DNA from 2 places in the Anaerocolumna sp. AGMB13020 genome. Region 2 is predicted to be linked to the other one. Evidence: riboswitches for the same ligand, from Rfam matches in the RefSeq annotation. Region 2 holds a riboswitch; the other holds the start of a gene.
What was found. Region 2 has a riboswitch for cobalamin ahead of R2R35_RS06580 (DUF4430 domain-containing protein). Riboswitches for the same ligand answer to the same signal wherever they lie in the genome.
Positions count from the first base shown of each region.

Region 1: it holds a riboswitch for cobalamin, as region 2 does, so the genes downstream of both, R2R35_RS09025 (energy-coupling factor ABC transporter permease) here and R2R35_RS06580 (DUF4430 domain-containing protein) in region 2, are expected to answer to the same signal.

Region 1 covers NZ_CP136910.1:2,275,827-2,279,778, forward strand. Annotated here, with positions in the region: gene R2R35_RS09010 (energy-coupling factor ABC transporter ATP-binding protein) at 84-911, opposite strand; gene cbiQ (cobalt ECF transporter T component CbiQ) at 941-1,717, opposite strand; gene R2R35_RS09020 (energy-coupling factor ABC transporter substrate-binding protein) at 1,749-2,045, opposite strand; gene R2R35_RS09025 (energy-coupling factor ABC transporter permease) at 2,035-2,796, opposite strand; cobalamin riboswitch at 3,079-3,274, opposite strand; gene R2R35_RS09030 (hypothetical protein) at 3,661-3,952, opposite strand, start outside.
Region 2 covers NZ_CP136910.1:1,658,764-1,662,715, reverse strand. Annotated here, with positions in the region: gene R2R35_RS06590 (ASKHA domain-containing protein) at 1-557, shown strand, start outside; gene R2R35_RS06585 (hypothetical protein) at 595-1,152, opposite strand; gene R2R35_RS06580 (DUF4430 domain-containing protein) at 1,349-1,753, opposite strand; cobalamin riboswitch at 1,852-2,058, opposite strand; gene R2R35_RS06575 (hypothetical protein) at 2,808-2,999, opposite strand; gene R2R35_RS06570 (aldose epimerase family protein) at 3,093-3,952, shown strand, end outside.

The sequences.
Region 1 (3,952 bases), 620 kb from region 2:
TAATATCTATGTTTCAATAATATCTATATTTCATTAATTTCTATATTTCATTAATATCTATGTTTCAATAATATCTATATATTTCAGTCTGTCAGATAACCTTCCAGTTCTTTCAGATTTCTTGGTACAGGAAGGGTTTCTTTTAGAATTTTTTTCTCAATTAATTTATTGAACAATGTTATGACCTCCGGCTGACTAAGGTTGGTTTCCTTTAGCAGTTCCTCCTCCTGGAAGATATCTGCCGGATTTCCTTCTCTTATGATATTTCCGTCTTTCAGCATTACGATTCTGTCAGCCCATTTCAGGGCAAAGTTCATATCATGGGTTGCCACTATAACAGTTATGCCTTTCTCCGGAAGTTCCTCCAATTTTTCATTTAATAGCTTCGTATGTAATGGATCCAAGGCTGATACCGGTTCATCCATAATCAATATCTCCGGTTCCATGACCAATATGTCAGCTAAAGCTACCTGCTTTTTCTGTCCTCCGCTCAATGCATGGGTTGGTTTGTGGCGAAAAGGCGTTATACCTAACTCCTCAATCACATTATCTACTCTTCGTTTTACCTCCTCCTGGCTTAACTCCAGATTACAGGCACCAAAGGATATCTCCTGATAGACACTGGAGGCAAATAGCTGATTATCCGGATCCTGAAATACAATTCCTACTTTGCTTCGAAGCTCTAAAAGTTCTTTTCTCTTATATATAACCGGCTTCCCTTTATAGTTTATCGTTCCACTCTGGGGTCTTAAAATCCCGTTGAGACATAAAAACAGTGTGGACTTGCCAGACCCGTTCCCACCTACAAAAGCCAGCTTTTCTCCTTGCCTGACTGTAAGACTTAGTCCATTTAAAGCTTTCGTTCCATCGCTGTAAGTATAAGTAATCTTATCGATTTCTAAGACATTCATATGTTTCTCCAATTCCTGGGATTCAACTCTCAAACTATATTTTTTAGAGAATAGCTGCATATACCTAAAACAGTGACTAATAGAATTACCGCTGCTATTTCGCCTTTTCCGGCCTTCTTCTTCTCCCATAAGACCTTTATGGTACCATCGTAACATCTTGCCTCCATCGCATCATAGAGCGAGGAGGATTTCTTCATCGCCCGGATAAAGAGAATAGAAAACAGCCCTGTGCTTCCCTTAAGCGCGGTCCTGAAACTGCGGTTGCCCAGTCTGCTCTCCTGGGCCGTGGTTATCCCTGCCGCTGTCTCATAAAGCACAAAGATAAAGCGGTAAATTAACAACAATAATTCCGATAGAACTGTGGGACAACGAAGCAGCTGAAGTACTCTCAGGATATCCGTAAATGGTGTCGTCAAAGAGAGAAAATACAGACAGGTTACTGCCCCGAAAGCCGAAGTGATCAATTGCAGTCCAAAAATAAGTTTATCACTTTCAAAGTAATAGAATAATCCAAAGATTTTAATAAAGGGTTCCTCAACCTCATGTTGTGATATTCCAAAAAGAATAGTGACAGTACTGAGAAGCAGAAAAGCGAAAGGCACGCACATAAGTCTTATGTAATCAAATACAGGCGTTCCTCCCAGAATTACGGTCAGCCCTGTCATTAACAGGAGAACCAGAAAGGAGAATAAAACTGATCTTGCAGCTACACACATCAACAGGGTAGTAACCGCAAGAAATGCTTTTAAGACCGGACTTTTATCCCTAAGCCTGGACGAATAGGATAATTTATCAATTAACAGCATATTTTGTTCTCCCTTCAGCTCATCACGAATTTTATTCTTTTGTGTACTTCCTTCTTTCCTTCAGTACGCCAATACCATAGCCAAAGATACCGGCACCAAGAGCTGCCTGAAGACAAAATAGCAGGGATTCCGTCTCCCCGCCCGGCGGCTCGTAAACAGGTGAAAACCAGGGGGTATATTCCTCCCCACCGGTAAGCTGGCTGATTGCCTGAGACGCCGCATCATCAGAACCACCGAATTCGGAATCTTTGATTACTATCAGCGGAACCACTGCAATAACAACACACAATAATATTAAGAGAATTGCTTTCTTTCCATTACTGTTCATTTTTGATTCCTCCCTTCATAAAGCCGATTTCCTTCAGCTCATTGCCTGCATAGGAGCTAAGTGTCATTACAACCAGTGCTGTTACAATACCTTCAATAATTGCAATCGGCACCTGGGTAACCGCAAAGATACCCATAAATTTAACCATGGAGGCTCCCACACCACCTACTTCTGCCGGGTAAGCAAGGGCAAGCTGCAGAGAGGTAACGCAATATGTAAGCAAATCACCGAGTGCAGCAGCCAGAAATACTGCCGTGAGCTTTGGCAATTTACATTTCAAGCTGAGCTTATAGACAGCATATGCCACAAAAGGACCGGCAATTGCCATAGAAAAGGTATTGGCCCCAAGGGTTGTAAGTCCGCCGTGAGCCAGTAATAGCGCCTGGAATAGTAAAACGATAACACCAAGGATACTCATTACGCTTGGTCCAAATAATATGGCTCCAAGACCGGTACCGGTAGGATGGGAGCTGCTGCCCGTAACGGAAGGTATTTTAAGAGCGGAAAGCACAAAGGCATAAGCTCCGCACATTGCCAGTACAATCAGAGCTTTTCTGTGTTCTGTAACAATTCGTTTCAAATTAAAATAACCGGCTGCAAAAAAAGGAATGCAAATTATCCCCCAGGCTATACAAAATTTCAGGGGAAGATAACCCTCCATAATGTGCATGGCATTTACTCTGGGTGTAATTGAAGCACCAAGACAGATGATTGCCAAGGCCACCACAAATTTTTTCTGTTTCTTATTCATTTTTTCTCCAATCCTGCACTTTCATTTGTGCACTCAATATGTGCCTGGAATTTTCAGGCACAACTTTGCCGTTGAAAGTTTACTCTTTCAATCTTCTCCCATTCATAAGGCGAATCAGCCTTCCTCATGGTATAACTGATGTAAATAAAAAATACCCTTACACGCTGCTCACATTCGTATACGAACGATTGCAGGGTGAAAGGGTACCCTAAATAGTTTCCTGTTAATACCGGTCAATACAGGAAATGATTGCATACACAGAGCCATCGTCCGTAACTTGTGTATAAAACATACGAAAAGGCAGGTCTTCTGACTCAGGCTTCCTTGCAACAGTTTATCTTCCCATCTTGTGACAGTGATTATGCGGTAACTGTTACTCTTCCTTTACAGCGGCGGGACCGTATGGGCTTTTCACCCATTTCCCTATTATCTTGTCTGCATTTTAAATGCTCCAAGCACCTTTTAGTATTTATATTTCTTTTAAAGTGTATCATTATGGAGGGGTTGTGTCAATCTAAATGGAGGTGAGGTTATAAGACGTGGGGTTGTGGCAGTGGACGAAAACCCGGCTTCCTCTTTGTACGTTTTTGTTCGGATAAGAACCCTTATTCCACTAATACTTCCGTAATTGCTTAGGACAGTTCCGAATAAACCAAACTCGCTAATGAACCATCTATGGTGTTCGTATGGTCTCTTGAAGCTCAAACAGTGGTTTATTCGGAACTTGGCGCAATTACGGAAGTATAAGTGTCATAAGGAACCTTTCCGAGACAAAAACTTCCAAAGAGGAAGCCGGGTTTTCTGACCTTTTTAAGGCTCTTTGCAATAATATTCAATACAAGACTGCTTTTTATATTGGGTTTTTTATTTCTTCTCGGTTTTTATTACGTAGTCTCTGGCTCCTTCTATTCTCTTTACAGTTAAAGAATAACCGCCTTCGAGAATTCCTCTGGTGGTAAAGAAGGGCCTTATCTGCTCTTTTAAAGCTTTAGCCAGTTCCTGGGGAGTCTCGTATTCGGATACATCCAATTCTTCAATTAGTTTTAAGGTTTCTTTGATTCCATAGAGCTGCTTTTCATATATTGTCAGGTTTCCATGATATATAAAACTCTTTATGGTCCGGTTGGCATGGTCTTTGTGGGAGGCTTCTATATAT
Region 2 (3,952 bases):
ACGGGAAGGTATCTCCAACTGGTATCTGCGGTTCTGGTCTTATAGAATGCATCTATGAACTCTATGTACATCAAGATATCGATGAAACCGGACGGCTTTTAGGAGTGGCAGGAGATGAGAATCTGTTCCGAATATGGAAAAGAGAGCGGAAAGAAATAACTCTCACCCAGAAGGACATTCGGGAGTTTCAGCTGGCAACCGGTGCAATAAAAGCAGGTATAGCACTTCTTTTACAGGAAGCAGGCCTTCAGGTACAGGAACTTGATAAAATCTATCTTGCTGGAAACTTTGGCAGTAAACTATCTGTTACCAAAGCCATAGGTGTAGGTTTATTGCCGGATGTAAAAGAAGAGCTTATAGAATATATAGGAAACGGAGCCTTAGCCGGTTCTAAAAAACTCTTACTGCAGGAAATAACCATGGAAGAAGCAGAGGAAATCAGCCGGAAGGTATACCATCTGGAGCTTGCAGGCAAAGAATCCTTTGAAGAAGAATTTATAAAAGCATTGTCTTTTCCGGTAATAAGAAAAATGGAGCCTTCTCCCAAATTGATATAAGGAGAAGGCTTTCATTTTGGTATAAATTGCATTATGATCAGGAACTCATAGACTGACAGCCGTCATCGTAGTAATTCTTCATCAGCCTGTTTAGCACCTTATAAACAGGTTTGAACAAGACAAGAGCAACTATAAAATTAGCGATACCATGTATAATATCAAAAGTCAGACCGCTTACCCAATAACCAAAAGCGCTGTTAAGCCCGCCTTGAAAACCACCGCTTTGCAAACCCATCAAAAAGCTGATAAAGGCAAAAAAACCACCAAAGCATAAACCAAAACTACCGGAAACCAACGCCCATATGATAGAGGACTGTTCCAGGGGAGGTGTCCTTCTGGTAATCAATCTGCCAATGAGATAAAGAATAAACCAGACATACAGGTAGCCGATAAACCAAATACCAAAACCATAAAAGAAACCCTCCAGCAGTACAAATACTGCAATAATGAAGAGTGTTTTTTTCTTTAAGATGGAGGTATAAACCAGGATCAGCAAAGACACCAGTTCGATGTTAGGAATCCCCTGGAGAATATACTGTACAGCAAAAAGTACAGAACTAAGCAGACCGATAATGACAATATCTTTAATTTTCATACTAGCTCCTATTGCATGCCGTATCTGCCTGCAGATGTGGCTCTGCTATAATATCAGGGTGTAAATTATGTATTTGTGAATTATGCATATAAGGAATTCACAGGATACCCATACACAATGCAAGCAAGCTTGCGACACTGTAAAATTAGGTAAAAGTTTTATAGCACACTTACCCTGCGTACCATAACACGCCTAACTAATATCCAACAGCCAGTGTTATCTCAAAATGGTCACCATCAGCAATGGGAGTGGTGTCAACACCAGTATTGATGCTCTCACCGCCTTTGGTAAAGCACCACCATTCCTGATTGCCTTCATTAGCAGTTACGCCATCAACTGTTTTAACATACAAACCATATTCGGACTCTTCTCCTTCAATGAGTTTCTTTTCCTCCAGTGCCTGCCTTAAGTATTCCGCGTCGGTACTGATTTCATAAGAGTTACTTGTGCCATCCGCTAAAACAACCTCTGCGGTAATGGTCTTAGCACCTTTACTGGTCTCGGGTTTAAAGACATTGTATAGAACAGCCATAGCTGCAATTACAACGATGAAAATAATAACGCCAATAAGGGGCTTTTTGATTGATCTTTTGTTATCCATAATTCTCCTCCTTAAACATAAAAAATACCCTTATCCGGTGAACAGGAAAGAAGGGCACGCAAATTAAAAGTACCATTTCTCCATCTTCCGTGGATCTTATGCGGTACGGACAGCAAGCAGGTATTCTGGCTCATGAATCTATATCTGCAATTAATCTTCCCGGGATACCCCAGTGATTGCATGAATTCTAAAATCATGCGGTAACTACAGACTCCTCACATACAGCGGCGGGACCGCACAGGACTTTAACCTGTTTCCCTATTATGTCGCCATTAACAGCGACCACTTACTGCCATTTTAGACTTATAAAGTATAACATTAGTATCATGGCCTGTCAACTTTATAGGCAGGTATTCCGGTTCTAAAGGGAAAGAGTTTTAGGGGACGGACGATAATTGAGGGTTTTGTTTTTTCGGTTTGTTGCTCAAGGCTCCCTATGACACTAAAGTGGCAGCTGCCGTTCCTAGAAGCGGAAAAAGTGCCAAACTCGCTGCAGCGCTGTGGCATCGGTAGCGTGAAGCTGCTCAAACACTGGCACTTTTCCCGCTAGTCACGACAGCTGCCGCTTAAGTGTCATAAGGAGCCTTTCGATACAAACCGCTAAAACAAAACCCTCAATTATCTGCATATTCACTACATTTCATTCCATATATTTGCTATTTGTATCTCATCATACCTTAAATGGTAAATTGATAATCTGAAGTCAGCAGCATAAATAACGATAAAATATTATATATTAATTTTAATTAATAGGTGACTGGATTAATCTATAATTACTCTATAATACCACTATTCATTAGGAGATAGAAAATACGCAGAACCAATATCACTATAATTATACTAAGACACCACTATTGATAAAAAATAGAAAATACTCAGAATCAATCTCAACATTAAGTGCCAATTTCATATTATTCACAACCTCGTTATAGTATTCAGCTACTATGAAATATACGAGTTAACAATACGAAAGAAACGCAGGTTCCGTATGTAGACAAACAGATGGATATGAGGGGAATTTATGCATGATGCATTGAGAGGTTCCTTAGGATACTTAAATGGCAGAAACTGTGATAAGGGTAAGCAGTGCCATTGTCTGAGCACAATAAACTACCGCAGCCATAGCTACCAGGCGAGTTTGGCGCTGTTTACCCTGCTTTTGAACAGTTGCTGGCATTTTAGTAGAATAAGGGTTCTCGAACAGCAAAATGCATAAATTCCCCTCATATCCAGCGTCCACCCCCACAACCCATTCCACCAATAATGAGCAAATAAACACTTGCACTTTTTAGGTTTATGGATTATTCTAGAAAGTATAAAAGAACAGAAGGAGAAGACTATGAGCATTAAAAAACATTCTTTTGGCAAAACTTCAGCGGGTGAAGAGGCTACTCTATATACATTGATCAACAAGAAAGGTATGTCAGTCAGCTTAACGGACTTTGGTGCCAACATCGTAAATATTATTGTACCTGATAAAGACGGCAAATATGATGATGTAGTCCTTGGTTATGATAATGTAAAAGGATATGAGGGGAACCCGGCAGGTTACGGTTCTTTCATTGGAAGACATGCCAACAGAATAGGCGGCGCATCTTTTGAACTGAACGGAAAGACATATACCTTAGAGAAAAATGATGGTAACAACAATCTGCACGCAGGTTCAAAGAGTTACAATAAATTTATCTATGAAACAGAAACATTTGAAGAAGAGGATGCGGATTCCGTAGAATTCTCCAGGTTAAGCCCTCATATGGAACAAGGTTTTCCGGGAAATCTTGATATCAGTGTAACCTATACCTTAACAGATGATAATGAGCTGGTTATAGAATATATGGCGGTATCTGATAAAGATACTATCTGTAATCTTACCAACCATTCCTATTTTAACCTTAACGGACAAGCTTCCGGTTCTGTCTTAAGCCAAAAGGTTATGATAGATGCAGATACATTTACCCCTACCAATGATGCCTTGATTCCTACCGGTGAGATTATTAGCGTTGATGGAACACCTATGGATTTCCGTAAATTAAAAGCTCTCGGAGAAGATATTAATGTAGATTATGAACCACTGAAGATTGCAGGTGGTTACGATCATAACTATGTGTTAAATATCAGTGGTGCAGAAGTTGAGAAGGTAGGAGAGCTTGTAAGTGATGAAAGTGGAAGAACCATGGAAATCTTTACAAACAAACCTGG